DNA from 2 places in the Arthrobacter vasquezii genome. Region 2 is predicted to be linked to the other one. Evidence: predicted binding sites of a transcription regulator. Region 2 holds the regulator's gene; the other holds the start of a gene.
The links. The regulator HrcA, encoded in region 2, represses chaperone genes, less so after heat shock. The targets are predictions, from matches to a motif close to TTNGCACTCGNNNNNNNCGAGTGCNAA.

Region 1 (8,354 bases), on a different contig from region 2:
CCCAATGCACCCATTGTGGGATGGGCGCTGCTGGGCGTCGCATCGATGATGGCGCTCGACGAAAAGAACCGGGAGGCGCTGGCGGATGCGAGCAAGGCATGCCTGATGGTGTGGGCAGCGCTGGAGTTGGCGGAAGGTGACAGCGGCTTCCGCCGGACCATGGGCACGCTGACCCTGGGCTGGCTGGCCCGCCGCAACTGAGCAATGAGTTAACAGGACACGCCCCTTATGAGCACTCTTTCAGGGCGTGTCCTGCCAGCTCAACTCGTCTTTTCCCGTTCGCGCTCCACGAGTTTGCGGTCCCGGACCAGGCGGAGGGCGGTAACCAGCAGGATTCCGCCGATGACGTTGAACACAACGGTGTAGCCGAACCAGCCCAGCCAGTCCAGGTAGCTGATGTCGGCGCCCGCGAGGATCGCGCCGAAGATGAGCAGCGAATCCAGGATGGAGTGGAATAACTGCAGGCCGGAGAGCACAAACCCGCCAACGACGGCGGCCATCAGCTTTCCGCTCATCTCCTCCGTGCCGTGCTGCATGCGCGTCATCAGCGTGATTGTGCTTCCGCCGAGCAACGCAAGGCAGATGGATTCCCAGCTGAACCCGGCGTCGACGTAGTGCTCGGCGGACGTGGTGACCGTCCCGGCCCACTGCGGGAAGGCGTTCATGGCAATCAGCATGAAGATCCAGCCGCCTGCAAGGTTCGCCACCAGGGTGCCGCCCCAGAGCCGGCCGAGCTGCGCAAGGCTCGCCTGCTTGGCGGTCACCGCTGCGATGGGAACCAGGAATCCCTCAGTGAAGAGTTCGCTCTTGGCCAGCAGTAGCGCAATGAGTCCCGCGCTGAAGGCCAATCCCGCGAGCAGGTGGTTGTCGGTTTCATGAAGCACCGCCAGATAGGCGATCACGCCGATCCCTATTTCAAAGCCTCCGAAGAGCCCGGTGATGAGTACGTCGGGGAAGGTGCGGTTCAGGCGCTGTGCGCCTTCATCCACTGTGCGGTCGAACGATTCCTCGATCTCTTCCTCGACCGGGCCCGCATTGTCGCCGAGTTCCCGCCGTCGGGCTTCGTCATCGTTCTTGTGATCGTTCTTGTGATCGTTCAAGCGACTCGCCTATTCCGTTGTAGTACCCGTCAATGAGCAGGACACACCCCTTTTGGGGCTCCTTTCGGGGTGTGTCCTGCCAACTCGATGCTAGGGAGCTGGGTAGGGAGATGCCTTGAGGGACTTCGCCAGGTGGACAGCGTTCACGGACATGGAGGAAATTGTGGAAGCAACCGGATCAGGTACCTGGTCCAGGTCCTTGAAGTCCACGGTCTGCATTGCTTCCCCGACCCAGTAGACACCGCCCTGCGCCGCGACGGTGAAGCCGATGTCGTTCAGGCCCTGGTGCATCTCGGCAGTGACATGGTGGGCGCCGTCCTCGTTTCCCACCACCGCGGTCAGAGCGACCTTGTTGTACATGATGGGCCGGCCGTCATCATCAGTCGAGGAGAGATCGGCGTCCAGCCGTTCGAACACCCGCTGTCCCAGGCTGCTCATGTGCCCTACCCAGATAGGTGCGCACAGGAGGAAGATGTCCGCATCGAGGATCTGCTGGCGGAGCTGCGGCCATTCATCCCCGTTTCCCATGTCGATCTGCACGCCTGGAGCAACGTTGTGGTCAACTACCCGGGCCGACGACGTCGTTACCCCCTGCTCCTTGAGCTTGCCAAGGATGTGGTCGGCCATCACATCGGTGCTCGAGGCATCGGGCGAGGGGGTGAGAGTACAGATCAGTGCAAATGCTTTGAGGTCGTCCATGAAGATTCCTTTCGTTGAGTTGGCAGGACACGCCCCTTATCAACGGGGTATCGGGGCGTGTCCTGCCAAATCGATGTGCTTACTGGCGGTAGCCCTCTACCTGGTCGATCGGCCGGGCCTCCGCTTCCTGCGGGCTTTCCCCTGCGTCTTCCTTCGCCCGCCGCTGACGGAGCAGGTCCCAGCACTGGTCGAGCTGTTCCTCGACCCGCCGCAGGCTGCTGCGTCGATCTTCGCCAGGAGCATCGTCACCCGAGGGTGAACCCCGCAGCTCGTGTTCCTTGTCGACCAGCGCCTGGATCCGCGCCAGAATGTCCTCATCGTCCATTGCCAAACTCCTTCGCTGACATCGAGAAGTGGAATAGCCTCAAATAGTCAGGCTACTTAGTGTCCGCCCGAATATCTACCGCACCCCCGCGTTTGCATCATCCGTCTGCCAATGACCTAAACTGACTGGGAACTATTTGCCTGTGTAGCTCAGTCTGGTAGAGCATCCGCTTCACACGCGGAAGGCCCGGGGATCGAGGCCCCGCGCAGGCACCGTTCATAGCCCGTCCCGCAGCATGCGGGGCGGGCTTTTTTGTGTTCCAAGTAGTTCGTTCAGAGCGAACATAAACCATTAGCACTCTCCTCCTGCGAGTGCTAATCTACTTGCAGGTTGAGCGAACCAGACTCAACCCGAAGAAAGACTACTGACTCACAGGGAGTGAACCATCATGGCAATGAAATTCGACCCATTCCGTGAACTGGACCGCGTGGCCGGCGCACTTCTGGATCCCCGCCAGGGTCTGCGGCTGATGCCGATGGATCTGTACCGCGAGGGTGACCACTACATCCTGAGCGCTGACCTCCCGGGCATTGATCCGGGATCTGTTGACATTGACGTCGACGGCCAGCTGTTGACCATCCGCGCCGAGCGCACCCTGCGGAACGCAGAGGGAGTCAAGTGGCTGACCCGCGAGCGTGAAAGCGGATCCTTCCTTCGGCAACTGAACCTCGGGCAGGGTATTGACATTGATGCCATCTCGGCACGCTATGAAAACGGCGTGCTCAGCGTGACCATCCCGGTCAGCGAGCGCGCAAGGCCCCGCAAGATCGAGGTCGTTTCCGGCGAAGACGCCCAGCCGGTGCAGACGGACAGGGCTGTGGAAGCCTAGATCGTCAGCGGAGCTACGCACAGCGCAAACAGAACGACGACGGCAGGTTGCGGCCCGCCGTCGTCGTTCTGTTTGTTTGTAGTTGGTTGGAGCCGGGACTACCGGTCCCGGACAGTGCGGTGCTTGTCCCGAAGAGCGAGCGCCAGCGCAATCATGCCGACGGCAAGGCCCAGATGGAGGATGTTGTCCGCCGCGTCCAGCGGAACGAAGTTCGCTGCCGAATCATGCGGGATGATGAGCCCGTAGATGAAGAGCACCGCGTAGATAACGCCGCCCCACAGCAGGAAGTTGTAAGCGCCGGTTGCAGTCTTTGCCATCGCGACGCCCGCGACGCCGAACAGCAGGTGAACAATGTTGTGCAGGATCGAAACCTGGAACAGGCCGAGGAGTTGCGCCTCGGACTCGGGGCCGGCGAACTGCAGCGTGTCGTAATTGCTGGTGATACCGGGAATGAATCCCAGCACGCCGACCAGGAGGAAGACCACTCCTACCGCGAGTGCGGCCTTCTGAATGTTTGTCCGGGTGCCTACACCCGACCCTGAATGTGTTGATGCCATTGCACTATCCCCTCTAAGGTGGCCGGACTGGCGGACACCGGCACGTGATCTTGCGAGCTATGGACAGTATGTCCCGCCATTTGTACTGCCAGCGTGCCACAGGCAGAACAGAATAGAAAGCTTGCTTAGCTATCTTTTCGATAAACGTTCGCGTCCATTTGGGCGATTACCCAGTTTTCATTCACCAAACATTCAGGAACGGCCCTTAGTGTGGCGTTAGTCACACTCTCAGGAAGGCCTTTCCCCAATGACCTCGCAACATTCCTCGCTTGCCGACTTCTCGACGCTCAGGCGCGGTCAGCAGATAACCCTTCGGCACTCCTCGGGAGACCAGTTCTCCGGCGTACTCGAAGATCACGCCGATGACTCCTCGGTTGTCTGGGTCCGGTCCGACGACGGCGCGGGCCGTCGGCTGTTCCACCGGGAGGACGGCTACAGCATCGGCATCTGATCCGTCCACCGCCTAAGCGCGCTTCTTCGAGAACAACTGCCGGATCCCGCTCGCGTCGAGGGAAACCTGACGGTACTCATCCATCAGTACGCCCAGCACATTCTGCGCATACTCACTGTTGGTTGAGGCGACCGCATCCCTGGCGTACACCACCCGCAGGTTGTTCGCGTAGGCATCCGCACCGGTCTGGGCCACGCAATTGTGCGTTGAAACCCCTGCGAGGACCACCGTGTCTACCTCCAGAATGCGCAGGCGCTGCAGCAGGTCGGTCCCGAAGAAAGCGCTGTCGCGCGTCTTCACCAACTCAGGAAGACCCTCGACATCGAGGTCATCAACGAATTCGGCCTGCTCAGTGCCGCTGAAAAGGAAACCCTGATCATCATCGAGCATGCTCAGTGTCCACGTTGATTTGTCCCGCTGGTGCTCTGTGCGGATGAGATAGACGGCAATGCCGGCCTCGCGCGCATCCGCGATAGCTGAGTTGCAGGCCGCAACCAGGAAGTCCTGCTGATTGCCGAGAGATTCGTCTTCAAAAAATGCCTTCTGCATATCAATGATGAGCAGTGCAGCCGTCATGTTCTTCCTCCCTGCGAAGGTTCCTTGCAACTCTTTGACAGCATACTTAGGAATCCTCCTTGAGGGGCAGGCCGGCGAGGGCTAGCGTTGACGCCACGGAGGTGATTACGGTGCGGACGCATCTGCCGGGCGTAACGGTGCTGCTCGCCGTCGTCGTTCTTCCGGGTTGCAGTGCGCAGACGGCCGCCGCGCCAACGCCGCCCTACTTCCAGCCGCTGCCCGTGAGCGTGGAACCGGGCGACGTGTTCCCGCTGCAGACTGCCTACAGCGGATGGTGGGACACAACGGCGCTCTCCCCCGGAACACCGGGGCTTCCCCTACTGGTTGGCCTGGTGCGTGCTGACACAGGAAAATTCCTCGCCGGGTACGACCGCTCAGCCGGGCGCCAGATCCCAGGTTCAGACCGGGATCCGGACGCAGGATGGCCCGCCGGCACGGTTCTCGCGGTCGACCTGTCGACCGGCGCGGTGTGGGACTGGTTCATTGTGAACGACGACGGCCTTCCCGCCGTCGGCTTCCAGGACCGGATCTCCGCCGAACAGGGCTTCCCGCCGATCAGCGGCAGCCTCACTCCCGGAACCTTCCACACTTTCCTGCGCGACGACGAAACCGGTGAGGTAATCTACCTCGGCACGGCGCAGGAAGGTCCGTCAGACAACATCGGAATTGAACTGGACTGGTAATCAACCGCACTACAGAAGGAGAACTGGCCGTGAAGTCCCTTTGGCTTGAATCATCACCGCGCATTCCCGTTGACACCTTTCAGGCGGACGGCCAGTACGATTCCGTGGTGGTCGGCGCCGGTATCACCGGTCTGACCACTGCCACGTTGCTCGCGCGATCCGGTCAGCGGGTAGCGGTCCTGGAGGCGCGAACGGTTGGTGCAGTGACTACCGGGAACAGCACGGCCAAAGTCTCACTGCTGCAGGGCACGCAGTTGTCCTCGGTCATCAAACACCACGGAGCGGCTCTGGCCCGTCACTATGTCACCGCAAACCGCGAGGGCCAAAGCTGGCTGCTCCGGTTCTGCGATGAAAACAACGTCAGCTATGACGTCCGGGACGCCTTCAATTACGCCATCACGGACGACGGCGCCCGCCTCCTGGGCGAGGAACGGGACGCATGCGCCACTTCCGGACTCAGTGCCGTCCTTGAAGACTCCTCGGAGCTCCCGTTCCCGGTGACCCGTACGCTGCGCGTGGCTGGTCAGGCACAGGTACATCCACTGGAGGTCCTTGCCGCACTCGCAGCAGACCTGCGCAAGCACTCCGGCGAGCTCATCGAGGGCGTTCGGGTCACCGGCGTGAAGGCCGGCAGCACCAAGGGCGAGCGGAGCACCATCCAGACCTCGCTGGGCGAGATTTCGGCGGCCAGCGTCATCATCGCCACCGGAACGCCGATCCTGGACCGTGGCGGGCATTTCTCCGTCCTGCGGCCACACCGTTCCTATGCCGTTGCTTTTACCGTGCAGGACGAGATTCCGCAGGGCATGTACCTGTCAGTTGACTCTCCCTCGCGTACGTTGCGCACTGCCATGGTCGAGGGACGCCCGTACCTCATCGTGGGCGGCAACGGACATACCGTTGGGCGCGAGGCGCATACGCAGTCCCTCGTCGACGACATCATTCGCTGGACCCAGGAGCACTTTCCCACCGCGCAGGCAGCGTTCAGCTGGTCGGCGCAGGACTACCAGCCGGCGTCATCGGTTCCCTATGTCGGGAAGATGCCCGTCGGCGGCCAATCCATCTACGCGGCAACCGGCTTCAACAAGTGGGGTTTCACCAACGGCGTGGCTGCAGGGCTGGCCCTGTCAGCGGAAATCCTCGGCGGGCAGATGCCGTGGGCGAAGGAGCTGTATAAGACCCGGGTCGGCAAACAGGACGCGCTCAGCACCGCAAAGACCAACGCCGGCGTCGGGGTCGAAATGGTCACCGGCTGGCTGGGCGGGCTGGCGCGGACCTCCCACGCCCGGCCTGCCGAGGGCCAGGGCGTGATTGTGCGGGAAGGTGCCCGGCCGGTGGGTGTCTGCCAAATCGCCGGTGTGACGCACCGGGTATCAGCTGTCTGCCCCCACCTCGGCGGGGTATTGAGCTGGAATGACGCCGAGCAATCCTGGGATTGCCCGCTCCACGGATCCCGCTTCACCCATGACGGCGTACGCCTCGAAGGCCCGGCCACACGCGACTTGCAGGCGCCGTAGGGCCGGTTCACGAGTTGTTCAACGTGGGGACACCCAGTATTCACCTGTATCGTGGGCGTGTGATTTTTCGTCGCGTGCTGACCATCGCCCTGAGCTGCGCTGCCGGCCTTACTGTTGCATCCTGCGGTTCGGACTACCCACTGGGGCCGGAGCAGGAAGCTGCCGCGCAGAACGCCACCTCGACCCTGAGCGGGACCATCACTGGCGCGGGATCATCGGCGCAGGGACCGGCCATGAATGCCTGGCAGGCGGAGTTCGCAACCATGCATCCGGACGTTCGCGTGCAGTATTCGCCGGACGGGTCCGGGGCAGGGCGCGGTGCACTTTTGGCCGGAGCCGTGGATTTCGCGGGATCCGATGCCTACCTCAGCGAAGAAGAACTCGAGGAGTCCCGTGAAGTGTGCGGACCCGAGGGCGCTTTCAACATCCCGGCCTATGTGGCGCCGATCAGTATCGCCTTCAACCTGCCCGGGATCGAAGAGCTGAACCTCGACGCCGCGACTATTGCCCGCATCTTCCGCGGAGAAATCACGCGCTGGAATGACCCAGCAATTGCTAGCCAGAACGAGGGCGTTGATCTTCCCGACACCCGCATCACTCCGGTCAGCCGCTCCGATGACTCGGGCACAACGGAAAACTTCACTGATTATCTGCATGCTGTAGTGCCGGAGATCTGGACCAACGAGGCGGACGGCACCTTCCCGGCAGGGCTGGCGGGAGAGAACGCCAAGGGCAATGCCGGCGTCGTCAGCACCGTTGCCGCCACCGAAGGCGCGGTCACCTATGCGGATGATTCCGCCGTCGGACCGCCGCTGGGCCGGGCAAAGCTTCTCGTGGGTGACGAGTATGTCGCTGTCAGTTCAGAAGCCGCGGCTGCCGCCGTCGACGAGGCTGAGCCGGTGGAGGGCCGAGCCGAATTCGACATCGCCCTCAACCTGGACCGAAAAACCACAGCCCCCGGCGCATACCCGCTGGTGCTGGTTTCCTACCACATCTTCTGCTCCACCTACGAGGACGAACAGACCGCAAACCTGGTCAAGACCTTCGGTACCTTCGTTGTCAGCGAAGAGGGTCAGCAGGCCGCTGCGGTTGCCGCCGGCAGCGCACCGATTTCCGAGAACCTGTCGGAACGCGCGACCGAGGCAATCAACACGATCAGCGTCGAAGAGTGAGGCATTCATCCCTTTAACCAAAGGAAGGGCTCTCCCGAGAGAGGGCCCTTCGTTTGGTTGACGTCCTAAGCCGGGTTGGCGGCTCGAGGCCCGCCCGATTCCGGGTCATCCAGTGATGGATCGGCAAGGCCTGCCCCGCCCGCCAAAGGATCAACGGTCCGGCCGACCGTGGCAGAGCCGGAACCGGGAGCGTCCACGTCACCGCGCCAGGCACCGGTTTCGTTCCCCGTGTTCTCGATGAACTCCTTGAAGCGTGCGAGGTCCGACTTCACCTGCCGGTCATCGGCGCCGACAGCTGCGCCGACCTTCTCGGTGAAACTGTCCGGATCCCAATCCAGCTGAACAGTGACACGCGTGGTGGAGTCGCTCAGCCGGTGGAAGGTTACGACGCCGGCATGGGACTTTCCGTCGGTACTCTTCCACGCGATCCGCTCGTCGGGATGCT
Region 2 (8,354 bases):
CTCAGTGCGCCCAACGTCGGTTGCCGGCCCCGTGATGGAAAGATCACTTCCCCGCACGTGCAGACTGATACCAGGGAAAGCTCCTTCGATCATGGCCAGTGCCTCATCATTGGCTCCGAGGGCCTGCACCATCTGTTCAGCTGATTCGAATTGGACGACCCGGCTGTCCAGGCCCGCTGCCCCCATACCCACTGCAGAATCGGTCATAGTATCGGCCTGTAGGCCTTCCATCTCTCCTTGTGCCGCCGAATTTTCCGGTTCATCCGGTTGTGTGCTTGTTCAGACCCATGACGAGGCCTTCTACTAGCGTACCGCCGCCGTCCTGTTGCCGCTCACCTGGATGCGGCGCCAAGGGAGCCGGGGTTTGGCCGGGCACGGAAAAATCTCAGGAACGCAACGGACCGATATCAATAGCGTTTCAGTCAGGCCGCGATTCGGAAAAGCACAGGGCAGGGGCTCCTACCTATGCAAAGCTGAAGTAGAACTCCGTGCAGTTCCGGTTCCTGTTGGCGTCACCACTGATTGGCGACGCCCAGACCTACGCTGCACGACAATCGATCGGCCCGACGAATGAGAGGAACGGACACGCATGGGCGTTCTTCCTCTCCTCAACCGACGGACCTCCGGGCGCCGGTGGAAGGGATCCATACTCGTCGCCGCGGCGTTGGGCCTGCAGGCCTGCACGATCGGCGGGCAGAATGAGCCGACCTCCGAGATCGCAGCAGAGGCAGAAGTGTTGCTGGAGTCGACTGCCAGCTTGCCCGAAATCGATCTCCAAAGTCCCGCGGCCCCGGACGCCGCCCCGCTCCTTCCTGTCTACTGGCTCGGAGATGCCAACGGGCTCCTCTATCGCGAGTTCCTTCCTGCTGAGTCAACTGGAGATCCGATTGCTGCTGCCGTGTGGGCGATGACCAGCGCGGAGCCGCTCGATGACGATTACTACAGCCCGTGGCAGGAAGCATCGGCTGTCAACACTTCGATTTCACTCGACAATGTGGTCACGATCGACATCTCCTCGGACGCCTTTACCACCGGCATCGATGCAGCAGTCGCCGGGCGTGCGGTGCAGCAGCTTGTCTACACGGCAACGGCTGCAGCAGCCAATTCCGGTCTGATTGCAAGCGGAAGTCCCAGCAGTGTCCGCCTGCTGGTGGACGGCAAAGCGGGCTACAGCGCTTTTGGACACATCGAGCTGAGTTCCTTGCTCCAACGGGACGTCGGCGCTATTGCGCCCGTGTGGATCATCAACCCGCAGGACAGCTCAGTCCGCTCCGATCGAACGGTTATAGTCCAGGGCAGCACCACGACGACGGATGCTGCGCTTGAGTGGCGGGTGCGGCGCGTAGATGGCGGTGGGGTCCCCGCCGAAGATGTTGTCAGCGGAACGGTTCCCGTGGACGCTGGAACCGGCGCTGTCGGACTATACGAGTTCAGCGTTGCGCTGGAGGCGGGAACTTTTCTCCTCGAGGTGTACGAAGCCGCCGGCCCATCCGCCGAAGCAGGCCCGGCCGCCGGCGTGGTGACCGATGACAAACTGATCAGCGTCCGCTGACGCGCAGCTACCAGCGTCCGGCCAGGTGATTCAGTACCGCGATGGCCGCGGGTCCCGCTGTTGAAGCTCGCAGGACGTTGGTACCAAGTTGCGCCGGAACCGCCCCTGCGTTGGCCAATACACCGAGCTCTTCGGGGCTGATACCGCCCTCCGGACCCACAATCACGGCCAGCGTTTCCGACGTTGCTAACGTACTCCGACCCCAATATTCCGCGAGCGACTCGCTCGCCTCCTCGTGTAGCACAACCGGGTGCTGGACGCCGCCCAGCCAGTGTCCCAGGCCCTTGGTGTCCAGCGCATCGAGTACCTCCGGCACACGTGCGCGCCGACTCTGCTTCGATGCGGCACGAACGAGGGACTCCCACTTGGTACGGCCTTTGATTGCCTTCTCGGCACGCCACCGTACGATACTTCGATCCGCCTGCCAGGGAAGCACCGCGTCAACACCGAGTTCCGTCGCCGCCTCAACTGCCAGTTCCGCCCTGTCCCCCTTCGCCAACGCCTGCACCAGGACCAGCCGCATCGCGGGAGGCGAATCGAATGAGAGCCTGTCCACGGTCACCACCACTGCACCGTGAGTTGCTTCGACAACGGTGCAGCTCAAGCGGTGTCCTTCTCCATCAAGGACATCGATCTCTTCACCCGGCCTAACCCGCTTCACGGCTGCGGCATGATGCGCCTCCGGACCGCGCAGCGTCAGACTGCCGCCGACGGCAGCGGTTTGCACATCGGTCGGATCGCCGAAGAAGGCCTGGTTGGTCATTGTCCGATAACCCGGCTATAGATTCCCGAGGCGTTCACGAAGGCGGGCAAAAACTCCTGATCCGCTGCTCGCCAGCTGGCCCTCGGTAAATTCTTCGCCGCGCATTTCCGCAAGGCGCCGAAGCAGTTCTTCCTGTCCGCTGTCGAGGTTCCGCGGCGTTTCCACGCTCAAATGCACCAGCAGGTCCCCTCTGCCGTATCCGCGCAGGTGGGTCACCCCAAGGCCGCGAAGGGTAATCACTTCGCCCGACTGCGTGCCGGGCTTGATCGTGAGTTCCTGATCACCGTCGAAGCTCTTCATTATCACGTTGGTGCCGAGGGCCGCAGCTGTCATCGGCACGCTCAGGGTCGCGTGAAGGTCGTCGCCCTCACGAAGGAAGGTCGAGTCGCTGTTGACCCGAATCTCTACGTAGAGATCGCCCTGGGGACCGCCGGCCGTGCCGACCTCGCCCTGGCCGGCGAGCTGAATACGGGTACCTGTAGCGACACCCGCGGGCACCTTGATGGTGAGGCTTCGGCGGGAACGGATGCGGCCATCCCCATTGCATTCGTTACAGGGATGCGGGATGACGGTTCCGTACCCCTGGCAGGTGCCGCAGGTCGCCGTCGTCATTACCTGACCGAGGATGGACCGAACCGCACGCTGCACCTGACCGGATCCGCCGCAGATATCACAGGTTCGCGGGGAAGTACCCGGCTGGGTACAGGATCCATCGCAGGTAGGACACACCGCCGCTGAATCTACCTCGATCTTCTTGTTGGTACCAAAGACCGCATCCTTCAGATCGATCCGGACGGCTATCAACGCGTCCTGACCGCGTTGGGTTCGGGATGGGGGGCCGCTGGGACCGCCTCCGCCGAAGAATGTCTCGAAAATGTCCTGGAACGCAAAGCCCGAGCCGGAATAACCGGCACCGAATCCATTGTCGGTGCCGTTTTCATTACCGGTGGTGTCGTAGACGCGCCGCTTCTGGGGATCCGAGAGTACCTCGTACGCGCGCGTGACGAGCTTGAACTCCTCAGCTGCTTCCGTGCCGACGTTGACGTCCGGGTGGAGCTTGCGGGCAAGCTTCCGGTATGCCTTCTTGATTTCTTCGCCGCTGGCGTCGCGTGCAACGCCAAGGACCTCGTAGTGATTACTCACTCCTGCACATCACTTCCTGTTATCTCACCGCGTGAGCGGCTGGGCTTCATGGGCTCCGTCATCCGGTCAAGATTCATCGAGGATGCGGGAAAGGTAGCGGGCCACCGCTCTCACGGCGGCCATGGTGGTCGGGTAATCCATTCTCGTGGGGCCAAGCACTCCCACCTTTGCCAGTGAATCCGGTCCATAGCCGGTAGCAATCACGGAGGCTTCGGCCAAACCGCCATACGGGTTCTCCCGGCCGATGCGGACCGAGATGCCCAGAGCATCCTGCCCCATCTCGGAAAGCAACCGAAGCATGACAACCTGTTCCTCAAGCGCTTCCAGGACCGGACCAATGGTTAAAGGAAAGTCGAGGGTTGAGCGGGCGAGGTTGGCCGTGCCCGCCAGCACGATCCGGTCTTCCCTGTTAGCGGCTGACAACTGTTCCAGGCTGTGTCCAATTGCCTGGCCGAGAGATTGCAGCGAGGGGGGAAGATCCGCAATGCACGCACCGAGTTCCTGGGGAACCGACGGCAGACGAACACCGGAAACCCTTTCCAGAAAATGCTGGCGCAGGTCGGCCAGGTCATTTTCCTGTGCCTCGGCGGGCACGGATACTACGCGCTGCTGCACAGCGCCGTTCGTGGAGATCAGCACCACGAGCGCGCGACCGGGAGCGAGCAGCACGAGTTCGATGTGGCGGACGGACGCCGTGCCCAGGTGCGGGTACTGCACGACCGCAACCTGATTGGTGAGTTGGGCGAGCAGACGGACGGTGCGGTCGAGGACGTCGTCGAGATCGTCTGCGCCCTCGAGGAGTGCGCGGATAGCCCGCTTTTCCGGGGCCGACAGCGGCTTGACCTCGGCGATCCGGTCGACGAACAACCGATAACCCTTGTCGGTCGGGATGCGGCCGGAACTGGTATGCGGGGCTGTGATCAGGCCCTCTTCTTCCAGAAGTGCCATGTCATTGCGGATTGTTGCCGAAGATACGCCCAGCCTGTGGCGCTCGACCAGCGCCTTGGATCCCACCGGCTCGCGGGAATGGACGTAATCCTCAACGATGGCCCGCAGGACTTCAAGCCGCCTGGGTTCGCTCATGTTCACCTCCGATGTACTTTCCTGCCCTGTTTCTGAGTTAGCACTCAACACACCTAAGTGCCAAGTCTAATACGATCGAGGCGATTGTTAGCATTGGCTCTGCCTGTTCCGAAGGCAGGGATTTGTGGAAGCGAGCGAAGTCACATGTCGTATCACGAGTGGGGAGCACAGGATCTTACCGGACCCCGGGCCGCCCCGGCCGCCAAGGTCGAAGCCCGTCCCGGCGTCGTCCTTGAAGACGTGCAGAGCGGATTCGTCGGGGAGATCCTGCGCACGGAGAAGGCAGGTGGGATGCACGTGATGGTCCTTGAGGACCGCCGCGGCAAGCGACGCACTTTTCCGCTCGGCTTCGGCTTCCACCATGAAGGTTCGCCGGTGGAACTGATTCCTGCCCGCGCGCAGTCAGCAGCACAGCTGAGAACGGCGTCGGGCTCTGTCCGGGTTGCCGGAGCGCGGGCGCGCACGGCTCGGGCCAGCAGGATCTGGGTCGAGGGCAAACACGATGCCGAGCTGGTGGAGAAGGTGTGGGGAGACGACCTGCGGGTTGAGGGCATCGTGGTGGAGCCGTTGCATGGCGTAGACGATCTGGCAGCAGCCGTGCGGGACTTTGCTCCCTCCGCCGGACGCCGCCTGGGTATCCTCGTCGATCATCTACTGCCCGGCACCAAGGAAGCCCGGATCGCGGCCGGGGCGATGACGGTGGCGGGCGCCGCCGGGAACGTACTGATTGTCGGGCACCCCTACGTCGATGTGTGGCAGGCTGTGAAGCCGCGTGCTCTTGGTCTTGATGCCTGGCCGGTAATACCCCGCGGCGAGGACTGGAAGACGGGGATATTGAGCCGGTTAGGCTGGCCGCACTCCACGCAGGCGGATGCCGCGAACGGCTGGAAGCGCATCCTCAACGGCGTCAGCACCTACGCTGATCTCGAACCGACGCTGCTCGGGCGCGTCGAGGAAGTCATCGATTTCCTCACTGCACCGGGAGCCGGCGCATAGCCATTGAAGGCTTCGTCGCGGCACACGCGACTGCGCCCGGCCGGTACACCAAGTACCCTTGAGGAAGTAAGTTCCGCTTGTGTGAGCGGTGAAGTCCGAACAGCCCGAAGGAAGTACCGTTGCCTAACAGCGCAGACCGGCACGGTGACGCCCAGTCACGACCGGCGCCCCGGGACTCTGATCCCGCGTTCCAGGGTGCCAGTTCCAGTGCGCCACCGCTGAGTCCGTCGGAAGACCGTCAGTGGGCAACGCTGTCCCACTTCCTCGGCATCCTGGGGTTTGTGCCGTCGCTGATCATTTTTCTGATCTTCCGCGACCGGGGCGCCTTCACCGAGCAGGAATCGAAGGAAGCGTTCAACTTCACTTTCCCGCCAAGCATCATTGCCGGGATCTGCCTGCTGCTGTCCCTGATACCCGGGATCGGCGGGATCTTCGCCGTCCTCAATGCGCTCATCTGGGTGATGCTGGCAGCGTTCTCCGTTGCGGCCGGTATCCACGTCAACCGGGGCAAGCCGTACCGCTACCCCTTCAACCTGAGGATTTTCCACTAGCCGCTCAGTTCGGCAACAACCGCCGGACGACGGCGTCAGCGAGCAGCCGTCCCCGTCCGCTGAGGCGCACAACACCTTTGAAAGCATCCGCCGGCTCTATCAACCCGTCCGCGATCAACCCGGCCACCGCGTGACGTCCCTCCGGCTGGAGGTCAGCCACCGGATACCCCTCGGCCAACCGTGAGCGTAGGAGAACGTCCTCGACGTAGCGAGCCGTTTCGTCCAGTACTTCTCTGCCGGCCGCGGGCGATGCGCCGGTGTCCAGGCGCTGCGCATAGGCGGCGGGATGCTTGACATTCCACCACCGTGTGCCGCCCATGTGGGAATGGGCGCCCGGACCGGCTCCCCACCAGTCGTGGCCTTTCCAGTACGCAATGTTGTGGCGGCACTGATCCTCGCCAGTGCGGGCCCAGTTACTTACCTCATACCAGGACATTCCGGCCCCACGAAGCATGTTCTCAGCAATTTCGTACTTGTCCGCGTGGTCGTCGTCGTCGACCATCGGCACCTCACCGCGGCGGATCCGCCGGGCCAGGGCGGTGCCGTCTTCGATGATCAGCGCGTACGCAGACAGATGATCCGGTTCCAGGGCGAGCGCCGCTTCGAGGGAGCTCTCCCAGTCCGACAACTCCTCACCGGGTGTTCCGTAGATCAGGTCGAGACTGACCTTCAAACCGGCAGCGCGTGCCCATTCAACCGCCAGGGGGACCCGCTCCGGAGCGTGCGTGCGGTCGAGCACGGCGAGGACATGCGGTACTGCGGACTGCATGCCGAAGGACACCCTCGTGAAGCCTGCCCGGGCCAGTTCCGCCAGTGATTCAGGGGTCACCGAATCCGGATTGGCTTCCGTTGTCACCTCGGCCCCGGGTGCGAGGCCCCATACGTTTTTCGCCGTCTGCAGAACCCGTGCAAGATCCTGCGACGGAAGCAGCGTGGGCGTCCCGCCACCGAAAAACACCGTGCTCAGCGCGCGCTGCGCAATGCCGGATTGCGCAAGCGCTCCCGCGGCGAATTCGAGCTCCCGCTCGACCGTGAGTGCATAACTGGCCTGCGACGCTCCCCCACCCAACTCAGCAGCCGTGTAGGTATTGAAGTCGCAGTACCCGCAACGGACCGCACAGAAGGGGATGTGGACGTAGAGTCCAAAAGCACGGTCCCGTGAACCGGCAACAGCTGATGGAGGCAGCCGCCCGTCGGCCGGTGCAGGCTCACCGAGGGGCAAAGTACTAGGCAATGCTGCGTTCCCTGATAGGCGCCGTCGTCACTTCTTGGCTTTGTCCTTCGATTCATCCGACGACAGGGCGGCAATGAACGCTTCCTGGGGCACTTCGACGCGTCCGACCATCTTCATCCGCTTCTTGCCTTCCTTCTGCTTCTCCAGCAGCTTTCGCTTCCGGGTGATATCACCGCCGTAGCACTTGGCGAGGACATCCTTGCGGATGGCCCGGATACTCTCCCGCGCAATGATCCGTGACCCGATGGCCGCCTGGATCGGCACCTCGAACTGCTGCCGCGGAATCAACTCGCGCAGTTTACCCGTCATCATCACACCGTACGCATAGGCTTTGTCGCGGTGGGTGATCGCGGAAAAGGCATCCACCTGTTCCCCCTGGAGCATGATGTCCACCTTGACCAGATCCGCCACCTGATCACCGTCGGCCTTCCAATCGAGGGACCCATACCCGCGGGTCCTCGATTTGAGGATGTCGAAGAAGTCGAAGACGATCTCCGCCAGTGGAAGCCGGTACCGGATCTCCACGCGGTCCTCGGAAAGATAGTCCATTCCGCCCATCACGCCGCGCCGGCTCTGGCACAGTTCCATGATGGCGCCGACGAATTCATTGGGTGCAAGGATGGTCGCGGAAACCATTGGTTCGCGAACTGCAGCGATCTTGCCCACGGGGTACTCGCTGGGATTGGTGACATGGACGACGTTCTTGTCCTCGAGCGTCACCTCATACTCGACGTTGGGTGCTGTGGAGATCAGGCTCAGGTTGTATTCACGCTCGAGGCGTTCCCGGGTGATTTCCAGATGCAGCAGGCCGAGGAAGCCCACGCGGAAACCGAACCCCAGGGCCGCGGAGGTCTCCGGCTCATAGATCAGCGCGGCATCATTGAGCATCAGCTTTTCCAGGGCATCACGAAGCACCGGATAGTCTGCGCCGTCGAGTGGGTACAGCCCCGAGAAGACCATCGGTTTGGCATCCGCATACCCGCTCAGCGACGCCGCAGCCGGCTTCGCGAGATTGGTGACCGTGTCACCGAC

Region 1: P4U43_RS07200 (Hsp20/alpha crystallin family protein) is a predicted target of HrcA. The motif match lies at 2,416-2,442, and genes of this name have one in related genera.

Annotation. Positions count from the first base shown of each region.
Region 1 is NZ_JAROKN010000012.1:53,357-61,710, reverse strand. Features, by position in the region: gene P4U43_RS07225 (hypothetical protein) at 1-201, shown strand, start outside; gene P4U43_RS07220 (formate/nitrite transporter family protein) at 261-1,100, opposite strand; gene P4U43_RS07215 (flavodoxin family protein) at 1,191-1,799, opposite strand; gene P4U43_RS07210 (DUF2630 family protein) at 1,879-2,124, opposite strand; tRNA gene P4U43_RS07205 (tRNA-Val) at 2,263-2,336, shown strand; gene P4U43_RS07200 (Hsp20/alpha crystallin family protein) at 2,513-2,953, shown strand; gene P4U43_RS07195 (DUF4383 domain-containing protein) at 3,052-3,510, opposite strand; gene P4U43_RS07190 (hypothetical protein) at 3,758-3,961, shown strand; gene P4U43_RS07185 (cysteine hydrolase family protein) at 3,974-4,537, opposite strand; gene P4U43_RS07180 (hypothetical protein) at 4,597-5,220, shown strand; gene P4U43_RS07175 (FAD-dependent oxidoreductase) at 5,250-6,737, shown strand; gene pstS (phosphate ABC transporter substrate-binding protein PstS) at 6,797-7,909, shown strand; partial or broken gene P4U43_RS07165 (SRPBCC family protein) at 8,098-8,354, opposite strand, start outside.
Region 2 is NZ_JAROKN010000002.1:6,354-14,707, reverse strand. Features, by position in the region: gene P4U43_RS01165 (PhoH family protein) at 1-207, opposite strand, end outside; gene P4U43_RS01160 (GerMN domain-containing protein) at 590-1,552, shown strand; gene P4U43_RS01155 (16S rRNA (uracil(1498)-N(3))-methyltransferase) at 1,560-2,315, opposite strand; gene dnaJ (molecular chaperone DnaJ) at 2,331-3,458, opposite strand; gene hrcA (heat-inducible transcriptional repressor HrcA) at 3,525-4,541, opposite strand; gene P4U43_RS01140 (DUF3097 family protein) at 4,686-5,537, shown strand; gene P4U43_RS01135 (DUF4870 domain-containing protein) at 5,657-6,088, shown strand; gene hemW (radical SAM family heme chaperone HemW) at 6,093-7,322, opposite strand; gene lepA (translation elongation factor 4) at 7,350-8,354, opposite strand, start outside.